DNA from 3 places in the Streptomyces sp. CB03238 genome. Region 3 is predicted to be linked to each of the others. Evidence: riboswitches for the same ligand, from Rfam matches in the RefSeq annotation. Region 3 holds a riboswitch; each other region holds the start of a gene.
What was found. Region 3 has a riboswitch for cobalamin ahead of cobN (cobaltochelatase subunit CobN). Riboswitches for the same ligand answer to the same signal wherever they lie in the genome.
Positions count from the first base shown of each region.

Region 1 (10,164 bases), on a different contig from region 3:
GGCCGGCACGGCCGATCTCCTGGTAGTAGGCGTCGAGGGAACCGGGAACCGAGGCGTGGAGTACGAACCGGACGTCCTCCTTGTCGATGCCCATGCCGAAGGCGGAGGTGGCCACCACCACGTCGGTCTCGCCGGCCAGGAAGGCATCGTGCACCCGGGAACGCTCACCGGCTGCCAGGCCGGCGTGGTAGGCCGCGGCCGACAGGCCCAGCCCGGCGAGCTCGGCCGCGTACTTCCCGGCATCCTTGCGTGTCGCGGTGTACACGATTCCGGGCTTGGGCTCCGCCGCGGCACGCTCCACCACCGCCCGGCGCTTGTCGGCGTCGTCCGGGAACCGGCGTACCTCCAAGGTGATGTTCGGGCGGTCGAAACCGGCCACGACCAGTGCGGGGGCCTCCATGTCCAGCCGGTGCACGATCTCCTCGCGCACCGGGGGAGCAGCAGTGGCCGTGAGCGCGAGGACCGTGGGCCGGCCCACCCGCTGGATCGCCTGCGCCAGACGCAGGTAGTCGGGACGGAAGTCGTGGCCCCAGGAAGCCACGCACTGCGCTTCGTCGACGACGAACAGCGAGGGCGCGGCCCGTGCGAGGCGCTCGACCACCTCGTCCTTCGTCAGCTGCTCGGGGGAGAGGAACAGGTACTCGGCGTCCCCGTGCCGCACCGCCTCCCACGCAGCCTCAGTCTCTCCGGCCGGCTGGGCGGAGTTGACCGCGACGGCCTCCGGGGCGTGGTGGCCCAGCAGGCCGGCGATCTGGTCCTGCTGCAGGGCGATGACGCGGAACACCCATGAGCCGGTCGGCGCCCTCTCCGGCTCCCGACGACGGGGTTTCCCGGCCTCGCAGGTCCTTGGTCGTGAGCGCGGCCATCGGAGCGGCCGTCATGGCGGCCGTCGACGAGATCGTCTTCCACCAGGTCCTCGGCTGGCACCACTTCTACGACCGCTCCACCACCGGCGTGGGCCTCATGTCCGACGGTCTGCTGCACACGGGGGAGTTGCTGGCCCTGGTCGCCGGCTTCTTCCTGTACGCGGACCTGCGCCGCCGCCGCGCCCTGGCTCCCGCCCACGCCTGGGCGGGGTTCTTCCTCGGCCTGGGTGCCTTCCAGCTGTTCGACGGGATCGTGGACCACGAGCTGCTGCGCCTGCACCAGATCCGCTACGGCGTGGACGTCACGCCCTACGACTGGGCGTGGAACGTGTGCGGCCTGCTCCTGCTGCTGGCCGGCCTCGCCCTGGGCGTCCGCGCGGCCCGGCGTACCCGCGCGCCGGCACCGTGACACCGGCACACGTCCACCCCGGCCCGGCCGACGCGCCCGCCGCCCTGGCCGGGCCGGTGGCCGCCGCTGCCGCCCTGCTGGTGGCCGGCGCCTACCTGGTGGCCGCGGCTCGCCTGCGCCGCCGGGGGGACGCGTGGCCGTGGTGGCGGGATGTGTTTTTCACCGGCGGGAGCGCCGCGCCGGCGTGGGCGGTGGTGGGCGGGCTGCCGGGCGGTCCGTTCACCGCGCACATGGCCCAGCACCTGCTCGTCGGCATGGCGGCACCCCTGCTGCTGGTCCTCGCCCGCCCCCTCACGCTCGCTCTGCGCAGCACGCCGGCCGGCCCCGTACGGCGGCGTCTGCCGGCAGTGGCGCGTTCACGGCCCGCCGGATGGCTCGCGTTCCCGCCGGTGGCGGCGCTGCTGGACATCGGCGGCCTGTGGCTGCTCCACCGCACCGAACTGTTCGCCACCACCCAGCATCACCCCGTGTGGCACCTGGCCGTGCAGGCGCACGTACTGGCCGCCGGAGTGCTGTTCACCTTCACCATCTGCCAGGTCGATCCGGTCCGCCGCCGGTGGGGCCCGGCCTTTCGCGGTGTCACGCTGCTCGCCGCCGGTGCCGCCCACGCCGTACTCGCCAAGACCCTCTACGCCACTCCGCCTCCCGGCACCGCGTACGACACGGCGGACCTGCACACCGGCGCCCAACTGATGTACTACGGCGGCGACCTGGTCGAGCTCGCCCTCGCCGTCACCCTGGCCACCCAGTGGTACGCGAGGACCGGCCGCGCCCACGCCCGCCGCGCCGTCCTCACCGGTCCGCAACAGGCCGGCTGACCGCGGCCTGTGACCACTGTCACCCGCTCGTCCGGCACGGTGTGCACGAGGCGGTGTGGTGAGGTGTGGACCATGACGACGACCGACTCGACGACCGACTCGACGCGTGACGCGATCGTGGTGCCGCAGCTGTATGTCGGCTATCCCGGTGTGGCCTTCGGGGGCTACGTCGCGGGCCTGCTCGCCCAGCGTGTGGAGGCCGGGACCGTACGGGTGGACTTCCGCGGTCCCGTGCCGGTCGGGACGCCCGTGCGGATCGCCGGAACGGCGGACGGCGGCTGCGAGTTGGGGCACACTGGCCGGCCGCTGGTGACGGCGGCGCCCGCTCGCGGGCTGCTGCTCGACGTGCCCGAAGCGCCGTCCTGGGACGAGGCGTCGGCGGCGGCCGAGGCGTTCCGGGCGGACCCGCCCGACGGTGTGATCGACTGCTTCGGCTGCGGTCTCCGTACGCCCGGACGCGGCCTGCGCCAGCATTGCGCCCCGGTGCCGGGCCGCTCCGTCGTGGCCTGCGGCTGGACCCCGGGGCCCGCCCTCGCCGGCCCGGACGGCCTCCTCCCGCCGGAGCTGGTCTGGGGCGTCCTGGACTGCCCCGGCAACTGGGCGGGCCGCCTGCTCGGCACCCAGCGACCGGGCGCGGTCACCGCCTCCCTCACGGGGACACTCCTGCGCCCGGTGGTCGCGGGCGAGCCGTGCGTCTCGTACGCCTGGCTGCTCTCCGAATCGGGCCGCAAGCATCACATGGGCGTCGCCCTCGCCACGGCCTCCGGCGACCTCTGCGCCCTGGGCGAGTCCCTCTGGCTCGACCCGCGCCCCCAGGGCTGAGCTATCACCTCACGCGCCGTGTCCGAGCCGCAGCAGGGCCGCACGGTCCACCTTGCCGTTGACCGTGCGGGGTAAGTGCGGCAGGACCAGGATGCTTTCGGGGACCATGACGGCGGGGAGCAGTTCGGCCATCCGCGTCCGCAGGGTTCGTTCGTCGGCGAGGTGTTCGGCGGGTGCCGTCGCAGGCGGTGTGGTGGAGGCGAGGGCGAAGGCGATCAGGCCCGTTCCCGTGTCGTTGGGGACGACGACCGCCTCGCGGATGCCCGGCTGGGCCTCCAACCGGGCCTCCACGGCGCCGAGTTCGACCCGGTGGCCACGGATCTTGACCTGGTGGTCGCGGCGGCCGACGAAGTCGAGTGTGCCGTCGCGGTTCCAGCGGACGAGGTCCCCGGTCCGGTACATGCGCGCGCCGTCGACGTCGGCGAACGGGTCGGTGAGGAAGACCTGCCGGGTCGCCTCCGGCCTGCCGTGATAGCCGTGGGTGACGCCGGCGCCGCCGATGTACAGCTCGCCGGTGACGCCCACCCGCACCGGGCGGCGTTCCTCGTCGAGTACGTACAGCCGGGTGCCCGGGACCGGTCGGCCGATGGTCACGGGCCCCGGAGCGTCGAAGCGCGCATAGCTGGCCCAGACGGTCGCCTCGGTGGGACCGTACTCGTTGACCAGCGCCACCTTCGTGCCGGACAGCAGCTCGAAATGACGGTGCAACAGTGACTGGGGGAGCGGCTCACCCGCGACGGTGACCGTGCCGAGGGAGCGCAGAGCGTCCAGGCCCAGGTGCTCGGCCGCGTCGAGCAGGACGGCATACAGGGACGGTACGCACAGCAGGTGGGTGACGCCGTGCCGGGCGACGAGCCGGACCAGCAGGCCGGGGTCGCGTACCTCTTCCGAGGTGGCGACCACCAGGTGGCCGCCGGCCGTGAGGGTGCCCCAGATCCCCGCGACGGAGGAGTCGAAGGCGAGCGGTGACACGAGGAGGAACACCGGCTCGCCCGGGTACACCGTGCGGCGGGCCGAGGTCGAGGCGGCGAGCTCACGGTGACCGACCAGGACGCCCTTCGGCTCGCCCGTGCTGCCGGAGGTGTAGATGAGGTAGGCGGTGTCCTCGGGTCCCGCGTCCTCGTACGACGCGGGCGTCGCCCGCGGCTCGTCGGGCCGGTTGAGCTGGTCCTCCTCCGTCCAGCTGCCCCGCACCAGCACCCGCGGCAGACCGGGCGCGACGGCGCGGGACGCCGTCAGCGGTGTCACGGCCAGGGCGGTGACACCGCCGTCCGTCAGGACGGAGCCGATGCGCGCGTCGGGGTGGGCGGTGTCCACGGGCACGTAGGCGGCGCCGCAGCGCAGTGTGCCGAGCACGGCGGCGACCATCGCCAGGGAGGGCTCGGCCAGGACGCCGACACGGTGTCCGCGCGTGACGCCGGCCGCGGCCAGTCCGGTGGCGACGTGGGTCGCCCAGGAGTCGAGCTGCCCGTAGGTGACCGACGCGCCACCGCTGCTCACGGCCACGCGCTCGGGGTGGGTCCGCATCCACTCGGTGACGCGTACGTGGACGGGCACGGTGTCGGTGTCCGTGTCCGTCAGCTCCTCCCCGTGGCCCAGGGCCAGGAGCGTGTCCGGACCCACCTCCTCCGCCGGGTCGGGGAGCAGGTCCGCCAGGGCCGTCGCCGCGGACGGTACGGACTCGCCCACGGGGGAGGGGCGGCCGGGGCCCCGCGGGTCCGCCGCCGCGTCGAGCTCCGCGAGCGACCGCTCGATGGCGTGCAGGGTGGGGTCGTGGCGCAGCATGTCGCGGTGGCTCACCTCGACGTCGTACGCGCGGAAGTCACGGAAGCCCAGTTCCGACCAGTCGCGGTCGTCCTCGCCCATCAGCGCCACGTCGTCGGGGTGGTAGCGGTCCGGCGTGGCGAACAGACGCACCGGGATGTCCTGGAGCCGGGGCCGGTAGCCGGTGACGGCCGTCCAGAGGGATCCGTACACACGCAGACGCGCTTCGAAGGAGGCGAGGTCCGCTTCGAGGATGTCCTCGCTCCTGTCCTTCAGCGCGTGGAAGACCTGGGCGGCGTCCAGCTCGCCCGCGGGCACCTCCAGGCCGGTGGCCGCGGCGATGCCCGCCAGGCGCTGCTGGATCAGCTCTTCGAGGACGAGAGGCCGACGGTAGAGCGAGGTGTTGAACAGGGAGACGGACAGCACGTTCCAGCCCCGGGCGCGCAGCTCGCGCGCCAGCTCGTAGGCGAAGGTGCCACCGGAGCAGTAGCCGGCCAGGTGCAGGGTGCGGGGCAGCGCGGACTCCTCCACGACGCGCACGAAGTCGGCCGTCATCTCGTCCAGGACCGTGAAGGGCAGGCCGTCGCGCGGGTCGAGCCCCCGCGCCTGGAGCCCGAACACGGGGCGGTCGAACGGCGCCCCGCCGAAGCGCTGCAGACCGATGACCCCGCCCCCGCCCGAGGGCAGGAGCAGCAGAGGCGCTCCGGCGCCCTTCTCGTTGAGCGTCACGAGCCGCTTGCCCGACGCCGGTACGCCGCGCCGGATCCAGTCGCTGATGCCCCGGAACGTCTGGGCGTCGAACACGACCTGCACCGGGAAGTCCGTACGGAACGCCTTGCACAGTGCCGTGGTCAGGCGTGCAGCGGCCAGCGAATTGCCACCGGAGTCGAAGAAGTTGGTGTCGAGTGACGGGGGCGTCGAACCGAGGACGCGGAACCACTGTGCTGCCACGACCACTTCCACGGCATCGCGTTCGACGAAGGACGACATGGTGGGGGACTCCCTTGGATGACGGGGCGGATCAGGGATGCGGGTGGAGACAGGGACACGGCTACGACTACGGCTGGTCCGCGGCTACGGATACGCACGCCGGTCGGGCTCGCCATGGGCGTGAGCGACGGCGGTACGGAGGAACGCGCTGCGACGGGTGTGCCTGCGGGTGCGGCTGATGACAGCCGGCTCTCCGCGCAGTACGCATCGCACAGTTCATGGTGGCCGGCTCGCCCCCGGCACACCCGCCGGACCCTAGCAGATGGTTCGAACACGCGTGTGTGGCAAGGGCTTTGAGCGAGCGACGTCACATGCGCTTTACAATCCGGCGGGAGTGTGCAACGTTTTCGATCAGCGCCGGGCTCGTGCTGGAGGCGCCGACAGCGGTCGCACGTCCCGACCGGACCGACCGACCATCGGTCGACCAGGACCGCTCCGCACGTACACACCACCGTTTCGGGGGAAACGACGATGAAGACGCCGCATTGGCATCGCTCGCGCAGGCTTGCCGCCCCAGGGGTACGGCAAGCCGATTGACGCGGCCTCCACCCGTGTAGGGTGACGCTCCATCGCCGCCAACTCCCTTCGGGTTCACGGTCTTTGGACTGCGTCGAGCGAACACACAACTTCACCGGGGCGGCAGGGCCCAGGAAGCCGGTGCGAATCCGGCACGGTCCCGCCACTGTGACTCAGGCTCCGCCTGACAGTCAGGAACTGACCTGCCGCCTTTCTTTCCGACCGCTTAGGGGACGTGGAGATCCCTGAAGGAGGCATTTCGACATGGCACGACCCATCAGTACACGCCACCGGCGCATCTCGCGACGCACCTGCTCACCGTGATCTGAGACCGGAACCATCCGAGTCCGGAGCGCCTGCCTGCCTGCCCGGCCGGCGAAAGCTTCGGCGAATGGGTCGGCGAATGCCTCGTTGAACGCATTCCACCGACACACACACCGCGCCCACCGTGCCCGCCGCCCCGGGCGCGCGCGGCGTTGGGGACGCGTCCTGTCAACCACCCGCCCGGAAGGGGCTGTTCGTCTTGCTCGTTCCCCGGCTCCCGAGGGCAGGCCATCGACCATGACCGACCTCGCGACCCCACCACCCGCTCTCGTTCCCCTCCGCCGCAACTGGAGGTTCCAGAGCTACTGGCTGGGCACCACCGTCGGTGCCATCGGCACGTCGATGTCCCTCCTGGTGTATCCCCTCCTGGCACTGTCCCTGACCGGGTCGCCCCTGCAGGCGGGACTGCTCGCGGCGACCCAGTCCGCCACGGCCGTCCTGCTCGGCATACCGGCCGGTGCGCTCGCGGACCGGTTCAGCCGGCGCAACCTCCTGCTGTCCTCCGAGGCGCTGAGAACACTGGCGACCGCGGCCGTCCTCGTCGCCGTGGCCACGGGCGCAGCGAGCGTCGCCGGGCTGTTCGCGGCGGCGGCCGTGCTCGGCGTCTCCGGTGCGATCGGCATGCCCGTACGGCGCCTGGCGCTGCGCTCCATCGTGCCGCCCGAGCAACTGCGCCAGGCCCTGAGCCAGGACGAAGTACGGGTGAACATCGCCATGCTCGCCGGGCCGCCGCTGGCCGGGCTCCTGTTCGCGGCGGGACCGGTCCAGCCCTTCGTCGCCGTGCTGGCCTGCTACGTGGCGTCGATGGGCTCCGCCTTCCTGACCCGGCTGCCGGCGACCGGGCAGCAGCCAGGCCCGCTCAAGCCGTCCGTCCTGTTCAAGGGCGCGACGGTCGGCCCCCGGATCGTCTGGAGGGACGCGGTCCTGCGCGCCGTCACGGGGCTGATGACGATCGAGAACTTCATCTTCGCCGCACTCAACCTGATACTCATCAACCACTTCCAGCGGCAGGGCGTCGACGCACGCACCATCGGCCTGGCATTGTCGGGTGAGGCCATCGGCTACCTCACCGGCGCGGCTCTGGTGACCCGGCTGCACCGCCGGTTCCGCCCGGGTGTGCTCCTGCTCGGTGTCGTGTGGACCTCCCTGCTGGTGACGGCCGCCCTGCTGCTCCCCGCCTCCCCGATAAGCGTGTTCTGCCTGCTCTTCCTCATCTCGCTGGGGAAGCCGGCCCTGTACGTACTGATCGACGTCATCGTCTTCCAGCAGGTGGACGACGCCGTCCGTGGGCGGGTCATCTCCGGCAGCTTCACCGTCCTCGCCGTAGGGGGTCCGCTCGGAAGTGCCGCGGCCGGGCTGCTGCTGGGGCACCTCTCGCACCACACCGCGATCGGGCTCCTCTGCCTGGTTCTTGTGATCCCCCTGTGCGCGGCGACCGTTTCCCGGAAGCTGCGCCGCGCCGACTGGCCGGACCAACCCTAAGGACACGCACGTGAACGCAGAACGACCGCGTCCCGGCACCCTTGACGCGACCGCCGTCCAGGACCTGGTCCGCGCCCAGGCCGCGGACGTACTGGGGCACCATCCGGTCCACGCGTCGGACAACTTCTTCGCCCTGGGCGGGGACTCCGTGCGGGCCGGGCGTCTGGTGATGCGCCTGGTGAAGGCGCTGCCCGGGGACGGTGCCGTCGACATCCAGGACGTCTTCGGTGCCGCCGACTTCGCCGACCTGGCCGCGCGGATCGACGCGCGCCTGCGCGACGCCGCCGCGGCATCGACACCGGCCACCGGTGACCCACTGGACGTCCATGACACGCGCGCCACCGGCGGATACGTCGAGTCGTCCCCGGAGCACGCTCCGGGCCGCCGGCCCGTACCGCTGTCGTACGGTCAGCTCCGCAGGCTGCAGCGGGACGCCGATTCCGTCGGGGCGCGCATCCCGCACCATGTCTCCACGTCGTTCCGGATCCACGGGCCTCTGGACCCGGCCGGCCTCGAAGCCGCGTGCCACGCGCTCGTCGGACGGCACGAGGCGCTGCGTACGGTCTTCGAGCTCGACCTCCGGCACGGCCGGCACCGGGCGTACCGGCTCGATGCCCACCAGCTGGACCTCTCCCGCCTGTTCCGGGTACGGCGACTGCCCTCCGAGGCGGAGGTGGAGGACGAGGTGACGGCCGAGCGGACGGCCCTGTTCGACCTGGCCACCGAGGCGAAGGTGCGGGTCCTGGTGCTCGTCACCGGCGAGGACGCGGCCACGGTCGTGGTCACCGCCGAGCACCTGGTGTGCGACGGGGACTCCTTCGCGATCCTGCTCCGGGATCTGGCGGCTCTGTACAACGCCCGCGTCACAGGCGCACCGCACGATGCCGCACTGCCGCAACTCCCGCCGCGCTGCTGGGCGGAGGAGGAGAAGCGCCGGCACCACGCCGCACTGGAGGAGCGGCTGGCCCACTGGCGGAGCCGGCTCGACCCGCTGGAGGCGCTGCCTGAGGTCCGGCTCACGGGCATGCGGGATCCTGACGTGTGGCCGACGACCGCGGCCCAGGTGCACGGCCGGCTGTCCGCCGCCACCGTGCGGCGGCTGCGCGAGACATGCGCGGCCGAGTCGGCGACGCTGTTCTGCGGGTTCGTCGCGGCCCTGGCGCTGGCCGTCCTCGACGACGCGGGCCACACCGTGCCGGGCATGGTGAGCCCGACGTCCGGCAGGCCCGCGGGCTGGGAGGACGACGTCGACTGGTTCGCGACCTCGGTCATCCACCGCTTCCGCATCAACACACAGCTGACCGTCGGCGACGTGGTCCGCTCGGCGAAGCAGTCCGTCGCCTCGGGCCTCACGCACTCCGTGCCGCTGCCGCTGCTGCTGGAGCACCTCCAGTTCAACAGGGACCTCGAGCAGCGCTGGCGCCCCTGGCTGTACCTGGCGGTCGACGCCGAGGACGGCTCGCCCCTTCCGCTGCACGGCGTGGACGTCGAGCCCGCGGTCGCCGATGCGCGGCTGGCCCTGCGGGCGGGCGTGACCGTACGGGTGGACGTGCACGACCTGCACGACCCGGGCCAGGACGCCGTGGGCGCCACCGTGCTCTTCCAGTACGAGCGCGAGGTGTGGCCCAGCGAGCGCGCCGAGGCCTTCATGGAGACGTTCACCCGGATGGTGGCCCTGGTCTCCGAGAACCCGGCCGGCATCGATGTCGCCACCCTGCTGCGGACCTCCCGGCCCGGCCCCGGCCGGTAGCGGCCGCGTACCCCCTCCTCACCGCCCGGCCCCACCCAACCCCCCACCCACACTTCAGGAACAGCTCATGGCGCACCTTCCGAGCCCTCGGACGACCAAGGGCACTACGGCGACGGCCACGCCGGACACGCGGCCCGTCCTCCTCGTCCTCGACTACCCGGGGCACCGTCCCGAGGCGACCCTCTCCGACCTGCGCCTGGAGGACGCCGGGTTCGACGTGCGGTACCTCCTGGCACGCCCGCTGCCCAGGGACCTCACCGCCGAGACGTACACCAGGCGGGCGCTGGAGGCGGCGGGAGACGTGCCGGGGGCCGTCCACGCGGTCCTGGCCTACTGCATGTCGGCCTCGCCGGCCCGGCACGTCGCCGAACTGACCTCGGCCACCCGTCTTCTCCTGTTCGACGCGGAGCGCTCCACCGCCGC
Region 1 covers NZ_NBCN01000014.1:83,952-94,115, reverse strand. Annotated here, with positions in the region: gene BKD26_RS25110 (RecQ family ATP-dependent DNA helicase) at 1-784, opposite strand, end outside; gene BKD26_RS25105 (DUF2243 domain-containing protein) at 787-1,275, shown strand; gene BKD26_RS25100 (cytochrome c oxidase assembly protein) at 1,272-2,093, shown strand; gene BKD26_RS25095 (hotdog fold domain-containing protein) at 2,166-2,915, shown strand; gene BKD26_RS25090 (amino acid adenylation domain-containing protein) at 2,925-5,669, opposite strand; cobalamin riboswitch at 6,290-6,411, shown strand; gene BKD26_RS25085 (MFS transporter) at 6,747-7,991, shown strand; gene BKD26_RS25080 (condensation domain-containing protein) at 8,002-9,741, shown strand; gene BKD26_RS25075 (hypothetical protein) at 9,809-10,164, shown strand, end outside.
Region 1: it holds a riboswitch for cobalamin, as region 3 does, so the genes downstream of both, BKD26_RS25085 (MFS transporter) here and cobN (cobaltochelatase subunit CobN) in region 3, are expected to answer to the same signal.

Region 2 (10,164 bases), on a different contig from region 3:
CGCGTCCCCTGGTCGATCGCGCGCTTGGCGTCCAGCTCCGCCGCCACGTCCGCACCCCCGATGAGGTGCACCGACACCCCGGCCGCCACGAGCTCCTCGTACAGCTCGCGCCGCGGCTCCTGGCCCGTGCACAGCACCACCGTGTCGACCGGTACGGTGCGGGCCTCGCCGTCCACGGTGATGTGCAGGCCCTCGTCGTCGATCCGCTCGTACGTGGCGCCCGCGACCATGGTCACGCCCCGGTGCTTGAGTTCCGTGCGGTGGATCCAGCCGGTCGTCTTACCCAGACCCGCGCCGACCTTGGACTTCTTGCGCTGGAGCAGGTGCACGGTACGCGGCGGCTTCGGCCGCTCGGGCGCGCGCAGCCCGCCCCTCCCCGCGTACGAGGTGTCGACGCCCCACTGCCGGAAGTACGTCTCGGCGTCCTGGCTCGCGCCCTCGCCGCCGTCCGTCAGGAACTCCGCCACGTCGAAGCCGATCCCGCCCGCCCCGATGATCGCGACCCGCTCACCCACCGGCGCGCCGTGCCTCAGCACGTCCAGGTAGCTGACCACGGACGGGTGGTCGACGCCCTCGATGGCGGGCGTGCGCGGGGTGACGCCGGTGGCGATGACGACCTCGTCGAAGCCGGCGAGCAGCTCGGCGTCGGCGTACGTGCCCAGGCGGACGTCCACACCGCGTTCGGCCAGCTGCGTACGGAAGTAGCGCAGCGTCTCGTCGAACTCCTCCTTGCCCGGTACGCGCTTGGCGATGTTCAGCTGCCCGCCGATCTCGTCCGCCGCGTCGAACAGTGTGACGTCGTGGCCGCGTTCGGCGGCGCTCACCGAGCAGGCGAGGCCCGCCGGGCCGGCGCCGACCACGGCGACGCGCTTGCGCAGCCGGGTGGGGGAGAGGACCAGTTCGGTCTCGTGGCAGGCGCGCGGGTTCACCAGGCAGGAGGTGATCTTGCCGCTGAAGGTGTGGTCCAGGCATGCCTGGTTGCAGCCGATGCAGGTGTTGATGGTCTCCGGCCGGCCGCTCGCGGCCTTGGCGACGAACTCCGGGTCGGCCAGGAAGGGGCGGGCCATCGACACCATGTCCGCGCGGCCCTCGGCCAGCAGGGCCTCCGCCACCTCCGGGGTGTTGATGCGGTTGCTGGTGATCAGCGGGATGGACACCGAGCCCATCAGCCGCTTGGTGACCCAGGTGTACGCGCCGCGCGGCACCGAGGTGGCGATGGTGGGGATACGGGCCTCGTGCCAGCCGATGCCCGTGTTGATCATCGTGGCGCCGGCCGCCTCGATCTCCTTGGCGAGCGCGACGACCTCCTCCAGCGACGAGCCGCCCGGCACCAGGTCCAGCATGGAGAGCCGGTAGATCAGGATGAAGTCCTCGCCCACCCGCTCCCGCGTACGGCGCACGATCTCCAGCGGGAAGCGGACGCGGTTCTCGTACGAACCGCCCCAGCGGTCGGTGCGGTGGTTGGTCGCGGCGGCGATGAACTCGTTGATCAGGTAGCCCTCGGAGCCCATGATCTCGACCCCGTCGTACCCGGCGGACTTCGCCAGCTCCGCGGCCCGTACGTAGTCCTCGATCGTCCGCTCGACCTCGGCGTCGGTCAGCTCGTTCGGCACGAAGGGGCTGATCGGCGCCTGGAGCGCGCTCGGCGCGACCAGGTCGCGGTGGTACGCGTACCGCCCGAAGTGCAGGATCTGCATCGCGATCCGCCCGCCCGCCGCGTGCACGGCGTCCGTCACGACGCGGTGCTTCGCGGCCTCCTCATCGGTGGTGAGCTTCGCCCCGCCCTCGTACGGCCGGCCCGCGTCGTTGGGCGCGATGCCCCCGGTCACGATCAGCCCGACGCCACCCCGGGCGCGCTCGGCGTAGAAGGCGGCCATGCGCGCGAAGCCGTTCTCGGCCTCCTCCAGCCCGACGTGCATGGACCCCATGAGCGCCCGGTTGGGCAGGGTGGTGAACCCCAGGTCCAGGGGGCTGAGCAGGTGCGGGTACGGGGCCGGGGCCGGGGTCGCAGTCATGGGGGGCGCCTCCTCGCGCGATGTCGTCGCACCAGTTGTAGACGACGCCGGACGACTTGTGCAACAAGTTGCATAAGGATCGGGACGTGACCTGCGCTACGTGGCCGACCTGCGCTTCGCTAGGCTGCCGGGATGCGTGAGGGGGGAGACGACAGCGGGCGGGCGAGCGGGTTCCGACGGCTGGGGAAGCACCGGCTCATCCTTACCGGTGCCGCCCTGGTGGTACTGGCGGCCGGGCTGGCGGTGCCCCTGACCCGCACCGACTCCGACGAAGCCGCCGCAGAGCCCTGCCGGCCGCTGCCCGCCTCGACACGAACCCTCGCCGACGACCCCGCGGCCGCCACCAGGGCCCTCGACCCGGGCGACGACCTGGCCCGCCTCGGGACCGTGAGGAAGCTGCTCGTCCACGAGCGGCTGTGCGGTGACGGCGCCCGCGTCCTGGGCCGGGTCGTCGAAGCCGCCACCCGCTCGTCCGGTCCCGGCAAGCCCCACACCCTGGCACAGGCCCGCAGCGCCTACGCGGTGGCCGCGGCCCTCGACGACGAGGAACTCCCGGAGGGGCTCGCGCCGGGCGTGGCCCGGATGGTGGCCGAGTACATCGAGGACGCGGCGCGCGAGGACCTGCTGTACGACGACGTGCCGCTCCCCGCCGTGTCCGCCCAGCAGAGCCTGCCCAAGCCGGAAGGCAACGCCTGGCTGGGCGACTTCCTCACCTCCGGCGACGCGCACGCCGCCTTCCCGTACACCGACCGGGCGGCGGAAGCGGACGCCGACATCGAGCCACTGGTCGCCGAACTGGCCAAGGACCCGGAGGCGTTCGCCGTCCTGTACGACGCCGAGCGCGCCTACTTGGCGTACTACCTGGAGCGGCTGACACGCCAGGGCGGCGACCCCGCGTACCGCCCCTCGCGCGGCGACATGGGCCCCACGGGCTCGGTGGACCTCGACCTCCGGGACCTGGCGGAACGCGTGGGCAGCCTGATGAAGCACCGCGCCGACCACGCCAGGAGGGGAACGATCCCCGACCTCGCCGCCTTCGACAGGGCCGTACGCGAACACACCCGGGGGGCGTTCCGCCCCGCGTCCCGGCAGCTGGACACCCGCCCGCCCATGGGGGACATCGCGGACCGGCCGGTCGCGGGGCCGCTGAGCGGCGACCCGATGGACGGACGGCACCAGCTGTTCACGGTGCTGGACCGGTGGGCGAAGGAACGCGGCGTACCGGCGCAACGCGCCACCACCATGCGGCAGATGATGGACGACGCGTACGTCCTGGGACTGTGGCTGACGTTCTGACGTCAGAAGAACCGCAGGTCCGAACACCCGCGCCGGCGTACCTGGTCCTCGGCGAACTCCTTGAGCAGCCGCCGCTGTACGGCCTTGCCGACGCCCGGAATGTCGTCGGACGACGCGCCGAGAGCGAAGTTGGCCGCCTCGCCGTCGCAGCGGGCGGTGGCCGTCATGGAGTGCCGCACCCCGTGCCGCGAGGTGAGACGGTTGCTCCAGTCCCCGTACCAGGCGGCCAGGGCCACCACCGATTCCCCGTCCCTGTCCGTCAGGTCGCAGCGCCCCGTGGGGGCGGCGTCGTTCACACCTGCCGCGACCCGCAGCCCCTGATCCTGAGGTAGCCCGGCCCCAGCCATCCACCCGCACGCCGTGCCCTTCGACTCCGACAGCGGCACGGTCTCCACGTCGTCCTCGGGGTCGGGCGGTACGGCGCCACCGGTCGGTGCCTTGAGCGGCTCGGCACCACAACCGAGCCTGTCCGACGCCCCGTTCGCGAGCGCCACGGCCGTCCGGTACGCGGCGCCGGGCACCCCGTGGTTGGCCTCCCGGCCCAGCGACATCCGTACCAGAAGCTCGCGCTGCCTGCCCCCGGCGTCCTTGGCGAGTTCCGGGCAGGGCAAGAGGAAGTTGATGTCGTGGTACTTGTCGATGAACCCGGGCAGCCCCTCGGGCAGCGGGGCCTGTGGCGAAAACCCCTCTTCCGGGAACATGCTCATGAACTCCCGGTCCTGGTCGTCCCGCCGGGTGTAGGCCTCCATGCCGACGACCAGCCGCCCGTCGTCCCTGGCCCCGCCTTCGGCGGTGAGGCGGCACGTGTACGAGCCGAGACCCTCGTGAAGGCGGGACGTCTCGTCGAGCAGATGCGCGTCATCGGGCGTGAGCTGCTCCACCGCGTCCGGCGGAAGGGCCCCGTCGCAGGCGTCACGGGCGAGCATCCAGTCCTGCGCGTAGGGTTCGGCGACGTAGCCGCCCACGCCCAGGACCACCGCGGCCGCCACCGAGACCTTGACCCAGCGCCGCATCGTCCCCCGCCCCCGTCGACCACCACAACCGTACGGTGGGACCCTACTCGCCGACCGTCGGCACCGGCCCTACGCCCCCCGTACCGCCGAAGCCCACTCCTCCAGCTCCTCCGGCGTACGCGGGCCCGGTTCCTCCGCGCCCAGCAGGCCCCGCTCCCGGAGCACACGCGCCACCGCCATGCCCCACGGGCGGCGCAGGCGTGCCGCGTCCAGCAGGGCGCCGTCCGCCAGCAGTTCGGCGACCGGGCCGGTGCGGAGGCCGTCCGGGGTGAGCACCGCCGCGTCGTCGGCCCAGCGCAGCGCCAGGTCCACGTCGTGCGTGGCCATCACGACCGTCGTCCCGGAGGCCCGCAGCCGGTCCAGGACCGCCAGCAGCCGTTCCTGGCCGTGCGGGTCGAGGCCGGCCGTCGGCTCGTCGAGGATGAGGACCCGGGGTCGCATCGCGACGGCGCCCGCGATAGCGGCCCGCTTGCGCTGCCCGTACGACAGCAGGTGCGTCGGCCGGTCCTCCAGCGCCGTGATGTCCAGCGCCTCCAGGGCCTCGCGCACCCGCTCCCGTACCTCCGCCTCCGTCAGCCCCAGGTTCATCGGCCCGAACGACACGTCCTGGCCCACCGACGCCGCGAACAACTGGTCGTCCGGATCCTGCACGACCAGCTGCACCGTCGTACGCAGCCGGGTCAGCCCCGCCCTGTCGTACGACACGTCCCGCCCCTCCAGGCGCAACTGCCCGCTCGCGCACCGCAGCCCGCCGCTCAGCAACCGCAGCATCGTGGTCTTGCCGCTGCCGTTACGGCCGAGCAGCGCGATGGACCGCCCCTCGGGCACGGTGAAGTCGACGCCCCGCAGCACGGCGGGGCCGTCCTCGTAGGCGTATCCCGCACCGACCAGTTCCACGACGGCGTCACGATTCATGGCAGGAACCTTTCGAGTACGAGAGTCAGGGCGACGAGACCCGCGAGCAGCGCCGCGCTGGCGCCCAGGAACCGCCCGGAGACCGCCACCTGCGGTACCAGCACCCGCAGCGTTCCGACGTAACCGCGCCCGGCCAGCCCCGTCTGGAGCCGCGCCGCCCGGTCGAAGGCGCGCACGAACGCCGTCGCGCCCAGGCCCGCCAGCGACCGCCAGGTGGCTGCCCGGCTCGTCAGCCCGAGCCGCGCCGCCTGCGCCTCCCGGATCCGCCGGACCGCGTCCAGCAGCAGGAAGCTGATCCGGTACATCACCAGCGCCACATCGACGACCGGCGCCGGCACCCCGGCCCGCACCAGCCGGGGCAGCACGTCGGACACCGGCGTGGTGAACGCGAACAGCAGCACGCCGAGCGAGGCCGCCGACGTACGCAGCAGCAACTGCCCCGCGTGCACCAGCCCGTCCGGCGCCGGCGTGATGAACCCGCCCGTCCCACCCACCTGGAACAGCAGCGGAACCGCGCCCGTCACGCAGAAGCCGAGCGGGATGCGCCACGCCCGCCACAGCTGCCGGGGCGCGACCCCGGCCGGGCCGAGCAGCACCACGAGGGTCGCGGCGGCGACGAGCACGGCGCCCGGCCACGGCGGCAGGCACACGGCCAGCGCCGTCAGGCCGAAGCCCAGCACGGCCTTCTCGCACGGGTGACGGCGGCGCCAGCGACTGCTGTGCGCCGCCGCGTCGATCGGCAGCATCGGCGGCTAGACGGAGGGCTGCCGGCCGCCGGCCCCGGTGGCCTCGGCTGCGTCGGGGCCCGACGGCCCCGCGTCCACGCCCGCCCGTGCCTCGCCCTGCCGGCGCCCGCGCCGCAGCCCGAAGTAGTACGCCAGCACCCCCGCCCCGATGGCGGCCTGGAGCGCGAACAGCGCCGACTCGACCTCGCCGGACGGAGGCTCGTACAGCGGGCTGAACCACGGCTCGTAGTCCGGCTTCAGCTCGGTGATGGCCGTCTCGGCCTGCGCGTCGGCGCCCGTGAACGGCTCCTCCTTGTGGTCACCCATCCCCAGCGCGAGCGGGAGGACGGCGAGCGCGACCACGACGAGCAGCAGCAGCGTATTGATCTTGGCGTTACGGCTCATCGGGCCACGGCCTCCTTCTTCATCGGCAGGACGCCGAGCCGGGCCAGATCGCCCTTGCTGGACTGCGTCAGCAGCCGCATCACCAGCACGGTGAGCAGGCCCTCGCTGACCGCCAGCGGAATCTGGGTGACCGCGAAGATGGAGCCGAACTTCGCCAGCGAACCGGCGACACCGCTGCTCGGGTCGGGGAACGCCAGCGCCAGCTGCACGCTGGTGACACAGTACGTGGAGAGGTCGGCGACGAACGCCCCGAAGAACACGCTGACCATCAGCGGCACGTCAAAGCGGCGCAGCAGCCAGTACACCCCGAACCCGGCCCATGGGCCGACGATCGCCATCGAGAAGGCGTTGGCGCCCAGGGTCGTCAGGCCGCCGTGTGCCAGCAGCAGCGCCTGGAAGAGCAGGGTGATGGTGCCCAGCACCGCCATGATCGGCGGCCGGAACAGGATCGCGCCGAGTCCCGTACCGGTCGGGTGCGAGCAACTGCCCGTCACCGACGGAATCTTCAGGGCAGACAGGACAAAAGTGAAGGCACCGGACGCACCGAGCAGGAGAGTCGATTCGGGATGGGCCTTGACCTCCCGGGTCAGGGCCCGTACGCCGTGGGCGACGAAGGGAGCGGCCGCGACGGTCCAGGCGACCGCGTGTGCAGGGGGTAGATACCCCTCGGCAATATGCATGGTTGGGAGACCCTCTCCAGCACCTCGTGGATGGACAACGCGCCTTGGCCGGTCTCCTGGCTGACGGGATGGCATGGGGTATGCCGCCGCGACTCCGCCTTCCCGGACCCCGCGGTCTCCCGCGGTGTTCCAGTGGCTTTCCCGGGGTGGTTTCCCAGGGAGTGGAGCCGGACTTCCCGATCACAGTGGCGAGGGCCGCACCGGTACCGCACCGGTTTCCCGTACACCAAGGCCCTGTGACAGTAGTGCGTTGACCAGGTACATCACAACCCGCGCACCAGCGCGGGCGTCCGGTCGGCACCGGCCGGCGCCGGCCGGGCCGGGCCACGACGGGCCGGGCGCAGCCTGGCCGGGCCAAGACGGTGCTCGCCCGCCCGGACAGCCCGAAGGCCCTGCCGGGACGTCCCGGCAGGGCCTTCGGGTGCGGCAGACGGCTCGAGAGCCTCAGCCGTGGGAGGGGAAGTGCCTCACCACGGTGTCCGGGCCGGGCGACATGATGGTCTCGTGCCCGTCCTCGAAGCGCACACGGTAAGGCGGCGTGCCGTCCGACCCCAGCACCTCGATGATCTCTGCCGTACGGTTGCCCTGCCCGACGATCCGTCCATGGACGAGCAGCCTGTCACCCACGCTGGCCTGCATGATCGTGCCTCCTGCCGATTCGGTTCCGGTCGCGGGAGGAAATCCCCGCGCCGGCATGGCCGCATGCACGGTGTCACTGGATCGGAGGAGTCGATCCCTCGCGCCGTGGTGGGGGTGGTGAGGGTGTGACATTGCGGTGCCGGGGCGCTGCTTGGCGAGGGGGGCGCGTCAGCGTGATCTGGCGGACGAGTTGCTGGAAGCAGGCCAGCGCCGCGACGGCGGGCAGGGCGGCTGCGGCCGCATCAGTGATGGTCCGTGGGGCCTGCGCCACGCAGAGTATGACGGCGATGGTCGAGAACAGCAGTACGACGCACCAGGAATGGGCCGCGCGGCGCCTGTGGAGGGCCGCTCTCAGAATGGAGAGGGACGCGACCATCCAGGGGCCGTAGACGAGCAGAGGCCACCAGCCGACCACATGGCGGGGAGTGCGCGGTTCGGCGACGTGGCGCAACGGGTCGTAGGTGACCATGCCGCCGTAGACGCTGACCATGGAGACGATGACAGCAGCGAGCGCGGCAGTGAAGAAGCTCCCTGTCTGCAGGGGAGTGAGCGCGCGTTTCCTCGGGGAGACACGGCGGTGGCTCGGGGTGGGGGGCCGCACCGGTGACAGCTGGGCGGTGATCTGTTCCAGGCCGGCCAGTGAGTGGTCGGCTTCGAACGCGTCATGGGCGGTCTCCTGCACCGGTACCGCGGACGCGAACGCGTCGACGTGCTCGGGAGGCACGGACTCCTGCAAAAGACAGGCGAGTTCCTCCGCCGGGTCCCAGAGCGGGTCCAGCGGACCCAGGGGAGGCAGCGGCTGACGGCCGGCCGCACGATAGGGCCGGCTCTCGGGCGACGGCGGGGTGGGGAAATCCGACGGTGAGTGAGAAGAGGGCTGGTCCCGGCGACTGTGCGTCTCATACATGACAGCGCTGTCCCGGGAACTCGCCGCCGTGGACGGCGACCGGCTCAAGAGCCTGTGATCGGCGGTCGAACTCGGCCTGAATGCGGCTCATCGCCATCAAGAAGTCCTCCAGGACCGAGGAGGAGTAATGCAATTCGATGCACTGGCTGTCATTGTGCAAAGTCGCGCTTTTGCCGACGGGATATGCGCCGAACCTCTGGGTCAATGTCCATTTACCTGCCCGAGTGGCCCGAGGGCGGTTGTCCCAACCTCCTCCGAGGAAGCCGCGAGGAGACGAGACAGGTGTTGGTGCGGTGGTCATAGTCCCCCTAACGCCTTCGATCATGATCCGGATGCGCGTCACTCGGGTGACGCCATTGGGGCATATGGGTGCTTCGACGGGTCTTTTATCGGACTGTGGCGTGTCTCGGACACGCCAGTAACTCGCCCTTTTGTCGCTCGTGGTCGACCAACGAGCCGGGCGGAACGCCCGTTGGAATGATGAATCACCTTCCGGCAAGTCATATTCTGCGCCGGAAAAGCCGCTTCTCCTGTAAGTGGCGAGCGCAGCGGAAACCCTGACCGGCCGAAACCGGGCCGCGCTGCGGTGTGGGCCGAGTCCGCCGGTCACGGACGTCGTCGAGCGTCTTGGCCGTGCGCGGGACACCGTTCCGTCCGCGTGCGGGAGAGGCCAGGGGCCGCCGCCCCTCTTCGGCAGCGCCTCGCCTCACTCCTTGCGGTAGCCGTACGCCTCGGACGCGGCCGTCGCCACCGCGTCCAGGTCACCGCCCGCCGACGCGGTGACCACCGCCGCCACCGCGCCCTCCACGAACGGCGCGTCGACCAGCCGGGTCCCGTCGGGGAGCTCGTCGCCCTCCGCGAGCAGGGCCTTCACCGTCAGGACGGCGCTGCCGAGGTCCACCAGGACGGCCACGCCCGCCCCGCCGTCGACCGTCGTCACCGCCTGGGTGATCAGCTCCGCGCTGGTGCCGAGCCCGCCGTCCGGCGTGCCGCCCGCCGCCGCCACCGGCGCCGTCACCCCGCCGCCCGCGAGGCCCCGGGCCAGATCGGCCACGGAGGACGCGACCGCCGCGCTGTGCGAGACGAGCACGATGCCCACCCGGGCGCTCACCGGGGCCCCTCCGCCCCCGCGAGGGCGGCGATCAGCAGGGCCGAGGACGTGGCGCCCGGGTCCTGGTGCCCGATGCTGCGCTCACCGAGATAGCTCGCCCTGCCCTTGCGGGCCTGCATGGGTACGGTCGCGAGGGCGCCCTGGTCCGCCGCCTCCGCGGCCGCCGCGAACGACTCGCCGAGCGACTCGGCCAGCGCCTCGACGGCCGGCTCCAGCGCGTCCAGCATCGTCTTGTCCCCGGCCTTCGCCCCGCCGAGCTCCGCCACCGCGGTCACGCCCGCGCGCAGCGCCTCGGCCAATTGCACGGGCGCCACCTCGGCGGCGTCGCCCAGCGCCTTGCCGGTGCGCCGCAGCAGCGTCCCGTACAAAGGACCCGACGCACCGCCGACGGTCGAGATCAGCTGTCGCCCCGCCAGCGTGAGCACGGCCCCCGGCGTCCCGGCCGGCTCGCCCTCCAG
Region 2 covers NZ_NBCN01000021.1:8,800-18,963, reverse strand. Annotated here, with positions in the region: gene BKD26_RS30035 (NADPH-dependent 2,4-dienoyl-CoA reductase) at 1-2,015, opposite strand, end outside; gene BKD26_RS30030 (hypothetical protein) at 2,148-3,311, shown strand; gene BKD26_RS30025 (hypothetical protein) at 3,314-4,324, opposite strand; gene BKD26_RS30020 (ATP-binding cassette domain-containing protein) at 4,394-5,239, opposite strand; gene cbiQ (cobalt ECF transporter T component CbiQ) at 5,236-5,985, opposite strand; gene BKD26_RS30010 (energy-coupling factor ABC transporter substrate-binding protein) at 5,992-6,369, opposite strand; gene BKD26_RS30005 (energy-coupling factor ABC transporter permease) at 6,366-7,049, opposite strand; cobalamin riboswitch at 7,078-7,323, opposite strand; gene BKD26_RS30000 (DUF1918 domain-containing protein) at 7,494-7,688, opposite strand; gene BKD26_RS29995 (DUF2637 domain-containing protein) at 7,762-8,484, opposite strand; gene dhaM (dihydroxyacetone kinase phosphoryl donor subunit DhaM) at 9,302-9,706, opposite strand; gene dhaL (dihydroxyacetone kinase subunit DhaL) at 9,703-10,164, opposite strand, start outside.
Region 2: it holds a riboswitch for cobalamin, as region 3 does, so the genes downstream of both, BKD26_RS30005 (energy-coupling factor ABC transporter permease) here and cobN (cobaltochelatase subunit CobN) in region 3, are expected to answer to the same signal.

Region 3 (10,164 bases):
GGTGGTGTAGCCGACCAGGTCGTCGGCGTTCACCAGCGCGCCGCGCGACTCGGGCGTCAGCCACGGCGCGCCCGCCGGACCGGTGCCCACGACCACGACCTCGCCGCCGGTCTCCCGGCTCGCGGGCGCTTCGGCGTCGATACGGGAGGGCAGCACGGCCACCGAGAAGTACGGCACGGACTCCGGGTCGACGTCCGCCAGCGCCCCGGTCCGCTCGCCCGCCATGAACGCCCGCTCCACGTACCGGGCGTCGTCCAGCCGGCCCGCCCGCTCCAGGGCGCGGCGCACGGTCGGGAAGGTCCGGCCGAGCTTCATGACGACGGCCGAGTCCGTGGCCGCCAGCCGCGCCGCCAGCTCGTCCTCCGGCAGCGTGCCGGGGATGATCGTCAGGACCTCCTCGGCCTCGCACAGCGGCTCCCCGAGCCGGGCGGCCGCCGCGCTCACGGAGGTGACCCCGGGGATCACCTCCGTCTCGTAGCGGTGCGCCAGCCGCTTGTGCATGTGCTGGTACGAGCCGTAGAAGAGCGGATCGCCCTCGGCGAGGACGGCGACGGTCAGGCCCGCGTCCAGGTGGGCGGCCAGCCGCGCCGACGCCTCCTCGTAGAAGTCGTTCAGCGCGCCCCGGTAGCCGCCCGGGTGGTCGGTCGTCTCGACGGTGAGCGGGTACATCAGCCGCTCCTCGATATGGTCCTCGCGGATGTGCTCCGCCGCGATCGACCGCGCTATCGAGCGGCCGTGCCGCGCCGAGTGGTACGCGATCACGTCGGCGGCCGCGATGGCCTTCACCGCCGCCACCGTCATCAGGTCCGGGTCGCCGGGGCCGAGCCCCACGCCGTACAGCTTGCCGCTCGTGCCCGTCATGCCCGTCATGCCTGGATCTCCGCCTCGTGGGCGATCGCGTTGATCGCCGCGGCCGCCATCGCGCTGCCGCCCCGCCGGCCCCGCACCACCAGGTGCTCCAGGCCCGGGAACGCCGCCAGCGCGTCCTTGGACTCGGCCGCCCCGATGAACCCGACCGGGATGCCGATCACCACCGCCGGGCGCGGCGCGCCCGCCCCGATCATCTCCAGGAGCCGGAACAGGGCGGTGGGGGCGTTGCCCACCGCGACGACCGACCCTTCGAGGCGGTCACGCCACAGCTCCAGCGCGGCCGCGCTGCGCGTGGTGCCCAGCTCGGCGGCGAGCGCCGGGACGGACGGGTCGGAGAGCGTGCAGATCACGTCGTTGCCGGCGGGCAGCCGTTTGCGGGTGACGCCGCTCGCGACCATCTGCGCGTCGCACAGGATCGGCGCGCCGGCGCGCAGCGCCTCGCGGGCGCGGGCCACCACGTCCGGTGTGTACGCCAGGTCGCGGACGAGGTCGACCATGCCGCAGGCGTGGATCATCCGTACGGCGACCTGGCTGACGTCGGCCGGCAGGCCCGCGAGATCCGCTTCGGCGCGGATGGTGGCAAAGGACTGGCGGTAGATCTCCGCCCCGTCCTTCTCGTAGTCGAACACTCTGCTCTCGCTCATTTCGTCGATCCTTGTACGGTCACCACGGTCTGCTGGTACGCACCTTCGCCGGTCGCCACCATGTCGGTCCACGCGCCCTGCGGGTGGCCGCAGCGGCGGGCGCACCCCGACCAGTGGACGGGCAACTCACCCTCGCGGGGCCGCGCGTCCGTCCGTACGTCGGACAGGGACTTGGCGCAGCCGGGGCGTCCGGTGCACGCGGTGACACCGATCCAGGGGGAGTCGGTACGGGTGAGGAACCCGGCCTCGTCGAGGGCGCGCAGCCGCTCCTCGGCCGCCGCCCGGCCGGCGAGGCCCGGCAGGACGAAACCGCGCCACGGGGTGACGCGTACCTCACGCGCGGGCAGCAGCGCCCGGAACTGGGCCGTCGTCACCCGGCCGAGGCGGGCCAGGACGGAGACGACGGAGTCCGTGCCGTCGCCGATGACGCCGGGCGCGGGCGGCCCCCCGGCCGGCAGGCCGGCGTCCGGTACGGGCTCCGCCGCGATGCCGGCCCGCCGCAGGTGTCCCGTCACGTCCACGTCCTGCCCCGCCGGCAGCTCCCGCACCCGCCACGCGCCGGTGCCCGCCTCCCGGGCGGCCGCGAGGAACGCCCCGGCCGCCGCGAGCGCGGCGCGCGGCGCGTCGGCGGCCGCCACGCGGTATGTCCGGTCGGCGACCCGCAGCAGGGCACCGCCCCCCGAGGCTGCGAGCAACGTCACATCCGGGGCCAGGCCCGCCACGTCCCCCCGCCCGTCGTCCACGGCGAACAGGAAGCGGCCGGAGAGCTCGGGCGTCCAGTCCTCGGCGCACAGGAGCTCGTCCAGGCGCGCGGCCCACGCCTGCACCTCCGCGCCCGCGAGCGGCGAAACCACCATGTTCCGTACCCGTTCGTGCCGTTCGGAGGGGAGGAGACCCGCCTCCCGCAGCACGTCCGCCAGCCCGAGCCCGCAGCCCTCGCCGAGGCCCCGCAGCTCGATGTTGCCGCGCGAGGTGAGGGAGAGGTGCCCGTCGCCCAGGCGGTCCGCCGCGTCCGCGAGCAGCAGGACTTGACGGGACGTCAGCACTCCGGTGGGGAGGCGGAGGCGGGCCAGGGCGCCGTCATCGGCATGGTGCAGCCGCAGCGCACCCGGGCAAGCGTCACCGCGGTCGCGGACACGGTCCCGTATGTGAGCTTCACCCCGGTCCTGGGGATTTGGTGAGCTGGGCGGCATGGCGGCGAGCATACGCGCAGCCTCTACTATGCAGACGGCACAGGGTCCCAGGGCCCTAGGGAGGAAGCCCGGTGAGAATCCGGCGCGGTCCCGCCACTGTGAGTCCGGCCGAACCGGACGAGTCAGGAACTCCCGCCGTCCTACGACCACCCGGGGCGCGGACACCCCGAGGAAGGCCTGCGCACGCCATGACGCACGCGACCACGCCCGCCACCAGCCCCGAGGCGACGACGATCCTGCTGCTGTCGCACTCCGACACGGACCTGCTCAGCGCCCGCGCGGCCGGCGGGCCCGTGGAGTACCGCTTCGCCAACCCCGCCCGCCTCCCCCTGGACGACCTGGACGCCCTCCTGGGCGGCGCCGACCTCGTCGTCGTACGGCTCCTCGGTGGCATCCGCGCCTGGGAGGACGGCCTTCAGGTCCTCCGCGCGACGGAGAAGCCCCTCGTCGTCCTCACCGGCGAACAGGCCCCCGACGCCCAGCTGATGGAGACCTCCACCGTCCCGATCGGCATCGCGGCCGAGGCGCACGCCTACCTCGCCCACGGCGGCCCGGACAACCTGGAACACCTCGCCCGGTTCCTCTCCGACACCGTCCTGCTCACCGGCCACGGCTTCGAGCCCCCCGCCGCCGCCCCCACCTGGGGCCCCCTGGAGCGGACCGCGCGCACCACCACCGGCCCCACCGTCGCCGTGCTGTACTACCGCGCCCACCACATGAGCGGGAACACGGCGTTCATCCACACCCTGTGCGACGCCATCGAGGACGCCGGCGCCCAGGCCCTCCCCCTGTACGTGGCCTCCCTCCGCGCCCCCGAGCCGGAGCTCCTGGAGAGCCTGCGGACGGCCGACGCCGTCATCACCACCGTCCTCGCCGCCGGCGGCACCAAGCCCGCCGAGGCCCAGGCGGGCGGCGACGACGAGTCCTGGGACGCGGGCGCCCTCGCCGCGCTCGACGTACCGATCCTCCAGGCCCTGTGCCTGACCGGCTCGCGCTCCACCTGGGAGGAGAACGACGAGGGGCTCTCGCCGCTCGACGCCGCCAGCCAGGTCGCCGTCCCCGAGTTCGACGGGCGGCTCATCACCGTCCCGTTCTCCTTCAAGGAGATCGACGCCGACGGCCTGCCCGCGTACGTCGCCGACGCCGAGCGCGCCGCGCGCGTCGCCGGGATCGCCGTACGCCACGCCCGGCTGCGCCACATCCCGAACGCCGACAAGCGCCTGGCGCTGGTCCTCTCCGCGTACCCCACCAAGCACTCCCGCATCGGCAACGCCGTCGGCCTCGACACCCCCGCGTCCGCCGTCGCGCTGCTGCGCCGACTCCGCGAGGAGGGGTACGACTTCGGCGGCGAAGAAGTCCCCGGTCTGGCGTCCGGCGACGGCGACGAGCTGATCTACGCCCTCATCGAGGCGGGCGGCCACGACCAGGACTGGCTCACCGAGGAGCAGCTGGCCCGCAACCCGGTCCGCATCCCGGCCGCCGACTACAAGCGCTGGTACGCCACCCTGCCGGAGGAGCTGCGCGAGAACGTCGAGCAGCACTGGGGCCCGCCGCCCGGCGAGATGTTCCTCGACCGCTCCCGCAACCCCGAGGGCGACATCGTCCTCGCCGCCCTCCGGCGCGGGAACCTCCTCATCCTCATCCAGCCGCCGCGCGGCTTCGGCGAGAACCCGATCGCGATCTACCACGATCCCGATCTGCCGCCCTCGCACCACTACCTGGCCGCCTACCGCTGGATCGGCACCCCGGCCTCCGACGGCGGCTTCGGCGCCGACGCCATGGTCCACCTCGGCAAGCACGGCAACCTGGAGTGGCTGCCCGGCAAGAACGCGGGCCTGTCCGCCGCGTGCGGCCCAGACGCGGCCCTCGGCGACATTCCGCTCATCTACCCGTTCCTGGTCAACGACCCGGGCGAGGGCACCCAGGCCAAGCGCCGCGTCCACGCCACCCTCGTCGACCACCTGGTGCCGCCGATGGCCCGCGCCGAGTCGTACGGCGACATCACGCGCCTGGAGCAGCTGCTCGACGAGTACGCGCAGATCTCCTCCATGGACCCGGCCAAGCTCCCGGCGATCCGCGCCCAGATCTGGACGCTCATCCAGGCCGCCAAGCTCGACCACGACCTGGGCCTGGAGGACCGCCCGGACGACGACGGGTTCGACGACTTCCTCCTCCACGTCGACGGCTGGCTCTGCGAGGTCAAGGACGCCCAGATCCGCGACGGCCTGCACGTCCTCGGCGGCGCCCCCACCGGCCCCGAGCGCGTCAACCTCGTCCTGTCGATCCTCCGCGCCCGCCAGATCTGGGGCGGTACGCAGTCCCTGCCCGGCCTCCGCGAGGCCCTCGGCCTGGACGAGTCCGCCGCGACCCGCACCACCGCCGACGAGGCGGAGGCCAAGGCCCGCGCCCTGGTCGAGGCGATGGAGGCCGCCGACTGGAACCCGGCCGCCGTGCCCTCCGTCGCCGAGGGCCACGGCGAGCAGGTGGCCGCTATCCTCGACTTCGCCGCCCGCCAGGTCGTCCCGCGCCTCGCCGCCACCACCGACGAACTCGACAACGCCGTCCACGCCCTGAACGGCGGCTTCGTCCCGGCGGGCCCCTCGGGCTCCCCGCTCCGGGGCCTGGTCAACGTCCTGCCGACCGGCCGCAACTTCTACTCCGTCGACCCCAAGGCCGTCCCCTCCCGCCTCGCCTGGGAGACCGGCCAGGCCCTCGCCGACTCCCTCCTGGAGCGGTACCGCACCGACAACGGCGAATGGCCGACCTCCGTCGGCCTGTCCCTGTGGGGTACGAGCGCGATGCGCACCGCCGGCGACGACGTCGCCGAGGCGCTCGCCCTCCTCGGCATCCGCCCCGTCTGGGACGACGCCTCCCGTCGCGTCACCGGCCTGGAGCCCATCCCGCTCGCCGAGCTGGGCCGCCCGCGCATCGACGTCACCCTCCGCATCTCGGGCTTCTTCCGTGACGCGTTCCCGCACACCATCGGGCTCCTCGACGACGCCGTCCGCCTCGCCGCCTCCCTCGACGAGCCGGCCGCCGACAACCACGTACGGGCCCACGCGCAGGCCGACCTCGCCGAACACGGCGACGAACGCCGCGCCACCACCCGCATCTTCGGCTCCCGGCCGGGGACGTACGGCGCGGGCATCCTCCAGCTCATCGACTCGCGCGACTGGCGCACCGACGCGGACCTCGCCGAGGTCTACACGGTGTGGGGCGGTTACGCGTACGGGCGCGGCCTCGAAGGCAAGCCCGCCCGCACCGAGATGGAGACCGCGTACAAGCGCATCGCGGTGGCGGCCAAGAACACCGACACGCGCGAGCACGACATCGCCGACTCGGACGACTACTTCCAGTACCACGGCGGCATGGTCGCCACCGTCCGCGCGCTCAAGGGCACGGCCCCCGAGGCGTACATCGGCGACTCGACCCGCCCCGAGACGGTCCGCACGCGCACGCTCGTCGAGGAGACCTCCCGCGTCTTCCGCGCCCGGGTCGTGAACCCCCGCTGGATCGAGGCGATGCGCCGCCACGGCTACAAGGGCGCCTTCGAACTGGCCGCGACCGTGGACTACCTCTTCGGGTACGACGCCACCACCGGCGTCGTCGCCGACTGGATGTACGACAAGCTCACCGAGACGTACGTCCTGGACCCGGAGAACAAGGCGTTCCTGCAGGAGGCCAACCCCTGGGCCCTGCACGGCATCGCCGAGCGGCTCCTGGAGGCCGAGTCGCGCGGCATGTGGGCCAAGCCCGACCCTGCCGTCCTGGAACAGCTGCGGCAGGTGTTCCTGGAGACCGAGGGCGACCTGGAGGACAAGTGACCATCACGGTGGGCGGCGAGGACAAGGAACTGTCCGCGCGCCTCGACAAGGAGCTGACCGCCTTCAACAACGCGGCCACCGGCGCCCACGACGAGGCCGAACTGTCGGTGCGGGCCACCGACGACGAGTCCGGCGAGATCGTCGGCGGGCTCACCGGCTGGACGTGGGGCGGCCTCGGCGGCGTCAGCATGCTGTGGGTGCGGGACGACCAGCGCGGTACCGGGCTCGGTACGAAGCTGATGCGCGCGGCGGAGGACGAGGCGCGGCGGCGCGGCTGCGACCGCATGATCGTGTCGTCGTTCTCGTTCCAGGCGCCGCCCTTCTACCGGCGCCTGGGGTACGTCGAGACGGGCCGGTCCGAGGGCATCCCCGGCGGGAACGTCGACGTCCACTTCTACAAGTCCCTGGAGCCGTCCGCCGCGCCCCTCTTCCGGCTGGCGGTGCTGCTGGACCATCCGGCGGACGCGGTCGAGGACGCCCTGGCGTACGAGGAGAAGGCGCTCGCCCTCCTCCCGCGCCACGGCGGCCGGCTGGAGCGGCGGCTGCGCACGGCCGACGGCCTGTCGGAGGTCCACCTGCTGACGTTCCCGTCGGAGGACGCCTACCGCGCCTACCTGGCCGACCCGGAGCGTACGCCGGACGGCCGCATCACCGCGCGCGTGCTGGAGGTCACGGAGGTCTACGGCTGACAGACTCGGCCGTATGTCCTCCGTGATCGCTGTGACCGGGGCGAGCGGCCGTATCGGCGGCCGCGTCGCCCGCCGCCTCGCCGACCGGGGCGTGAAGACACGGCTGCTCGGCCGCGACCCGGCCCGGCTGCCGGAGCTGCCGGGCGCGGTGAAGGCCGCGCCCGCGCCGTACGGGGACGGCGAGGCGATGCGCCGCGCCCTGGACGGCGCCGGCACGCTGTTCCTGGTGTCGGCGCACGAGAGCCCCGACCGGATCCAGGAGCACCGCACGGCGATCGACGCGGCGCTCGCCGCGGGCGTCGGGCGGATCGTGTACGTGTCGTTCCTGGGCGCCGCGCCGCAGGCCACGTTCACCTTCGCGCGCGACCACTGGCACACCGAGCGGTACATCGAGGCGAAGGGCGTCCCGCACACGTTCCTGCGCGACAGCTGGTACCTGGCCGGGTTCGCCGCGATGACCGGCGAGGACGGCGTCATCCGTGGCCCGGCGGGCTACGGCCGGGTCGCGGCGGTCGCCCACGAGGACATCGCGGACGTCGCGGCGGCGGTCCTGCTGGGTGAGGGGGACCACGACGGCGCCACCTACGACGTCACCGGCGAGGAGGCCCTCACCCTCGCCGAAGCGGCCGCCGAACTCTCCCGCGCCACCGGCCGCACGATCACCTACGTCCCCGAGACCCGCGCCGAGGCCTACGCCTCCCGCGCCCGGTACGGCGCCGAGCACTGGGAGGTCACCGGCTGGGTCACCTCCTACGAGGCGATCGCCGCCGGCGAGATGAGCACGGCCGCCGACACGGTTCGCCGCCTCACCGGCCACGCCCCGATGACGCTGCGCCAATACCTCACGGCCCACCCCCGCTCGTACGCCCACCTGGACTGACGTCACGGCTCCTGGGCGTAGAGGAAACGCTGCCCCTCGTCCGTCTTGGACGTCACCGTGAACGTCCCCTTCAGGCTAGGGGACGTGAGCGTCAGCGTCCTGCCCTTCAGTGACACGGTCCTGTCCCGGGGGTCGAGGGGGGTCCCGAAGTAGATCTGTCCTTCCATGGGGACCTCGGCGACGGTGACGCCGTCGATGTCGAGATTTCCACCGCGCAGCCTGAAGTGCAGACGGGCCTTGGGGACGATGGTGAGGGGCACTTCGTCCGTGGTGTAGAAACCCGACCCGCCCAGGGTGCTGATGGCCGCGCTCAGGGGAGCCAGCAGAATCCACTTGCTCTTGTCGTTCATGCCGGCGACGAAGGGCTCGATGTCCGGCGCCAGTTTCCTGTCGGAGGCGGCCGCGCTCTCCTCGATGCCGCGCTTCACGTCCGGGGGCATGGACTGCGCGGCGGGCACGACCCCTTTCAGGACGACGTCCTGGGGAGTCACCGGCTCCTCGACGAGGGCCTGCCGCGCGTTCAGCCCCATGGCGTCGGCGGTGAAGAGGGCGCTCGCGCCCACCGCGTACGGCTCGAAGTTCTTGTTCACGGCCCTCAGCGGCTTCAGAGTGCCGGTCAGCCGGCCCCGCACCTGGGCGGGGTCGTCGGGATCCTCCACCAACGCCATGGCCACGGCCATCGACTCGAAGTACCGCGCCGAACCTTCCAGCGCGTCCAGCATGGGCTGGGCCTTCGCCTCATCCGGGTACTTCGCCGCCCAGGTCCGCTGCCAGTGCGCGGCCGCCGCCAGGTGCTTCCGGCGCTCGGCCGGCTCCTTGTAGGCGGCGAGGAGGCTGTTGTAGACCATCGCGCGGTACATCCGGGGCTCGGTCCGCGTCGGATAGTGCTGGGCCCGGGTGTCCTCGCCGCCCTCTGCCTTCTCCTCCAGCGCACGGAGCGACTCCCAGACCCAGCCGCCCTTCTTGTCCTGCTGTACGTAGGTGTGGAACTGCTCGTGCGTCGCGAGCCCGAAGGTGCGTCCCGCCACGTCGGCCGTGTCGAAGCCGGTGGGATCCACACCCGCCGTGCGCGCCGGCCTGACGATGATGCCCCGGCGCCCGTCCCAGGTCACGGCCCCGAAGCCGCCCTCGTTCGGCGGGACGGTGACCCCGCCCTTCGCCAGATCCGCGAGCGGCACCTCCCGCTTCCCGTCCTTGTCGACCGCCCACGCGCCCCGCCCGTCCGAGACCAGCAGGACATGGCGGGTGAAGTCCGCGCCGGGCCAGATCCTCGACGTGCGCGGCCAGACGGCGGCCACGTGCTCCTGAAGCCGGGACGCCAGCTCCGGCAGGGGCGGGGCGGTCGCCTCGGCAGCGCCGGCGCTGCTCACGGCCGAGGGCGGCGCCTCGGGCTGCGCCGCGTCGGCCGCGCATCCCGAGGCGGCGGCCAGGAGCAACGCCACGAGGCCGGACACGTACGCATTGCCTGTCGATGTCACTCCCCCACGGTGCGTGCGCCAAGGCCCTCCCGCACGGCCGGACCCGCCGAACGGGTCATCGGCTCCTCTCAGTCCTCGCCCCGGACGATGTTGCCGTCCCACACGGGCGCTTCGGGCTCCGTACCGACAACGGCGGCCTGGTACAGGCGGATACGTCCACGGAGTTCACGCCTCATCGCGATCGGCCGGTCAAGGGGCTCCGTGACCTCGGGTATGCCGGGCACGGGGTCGCTGCTGGGCCCTGCTTGCGTCTTCATACGGTACGGGTACCCCATAAACTCGGACGAAACGGTCAACAGGCTCCGGGTGTGGGCGTGCTGTTCATGGTGGCCGCGTGGCCGCCGCCCCCCGGGGTGGACGCCCCGCCCACCGTGGGCAGGGCGCTCACACCGAGGCCGTGGCGTGAGCCAGCCAGTTGGGTGATCATTACGCTCGGCCACCATGACGCACATCCGCGACTTGCACCCGAGCGCGCCGCCGCTGGACTACGTGGCTCCACGCCCTGGTGATGTGGCACCAACCGCCGCATTGGTTCCGGCCCGGCCGGCCGCCCCACCTCCTGGCGGAGCACCGCCTCGCTGAGCAC
Region 3 covers NZ_NBCN01000007.1:595,781-605,944, reverse strand. Annotated here, with positions in the region: gene BKD26_RS15935 (precorrin-2 C(20)-methyltransferase) at 1-861, opposite strand, end outside; gene BKD26_RS15930 (precorrin-8X methylmutase) at 867-1,514, opposite strand; gene BKD26_RS15925 (cobalamin biosynthesis protein CobG) at 1,511-2,707, opposite strand; cobalamin riboswitch at 2,726-2,862, shown strand; gene cobN (cobaltochelatase subunit CobN) at 2,896-6,531, shown strand; gene BKD26_RS15915 (GNAT family N-acetyltransferase) at 6,528-7,220, shown strand; gene BKD26_RS15910 (SDR family oxidoreductase) at 7,234-8,100, shown strand; gene BKD26_RS40270 (hypothetical protein) at 8,103-9,578, opposite strand; gene BKD26_RS39780 (hypothetical protein) at 9,647-9,835, opposite strand.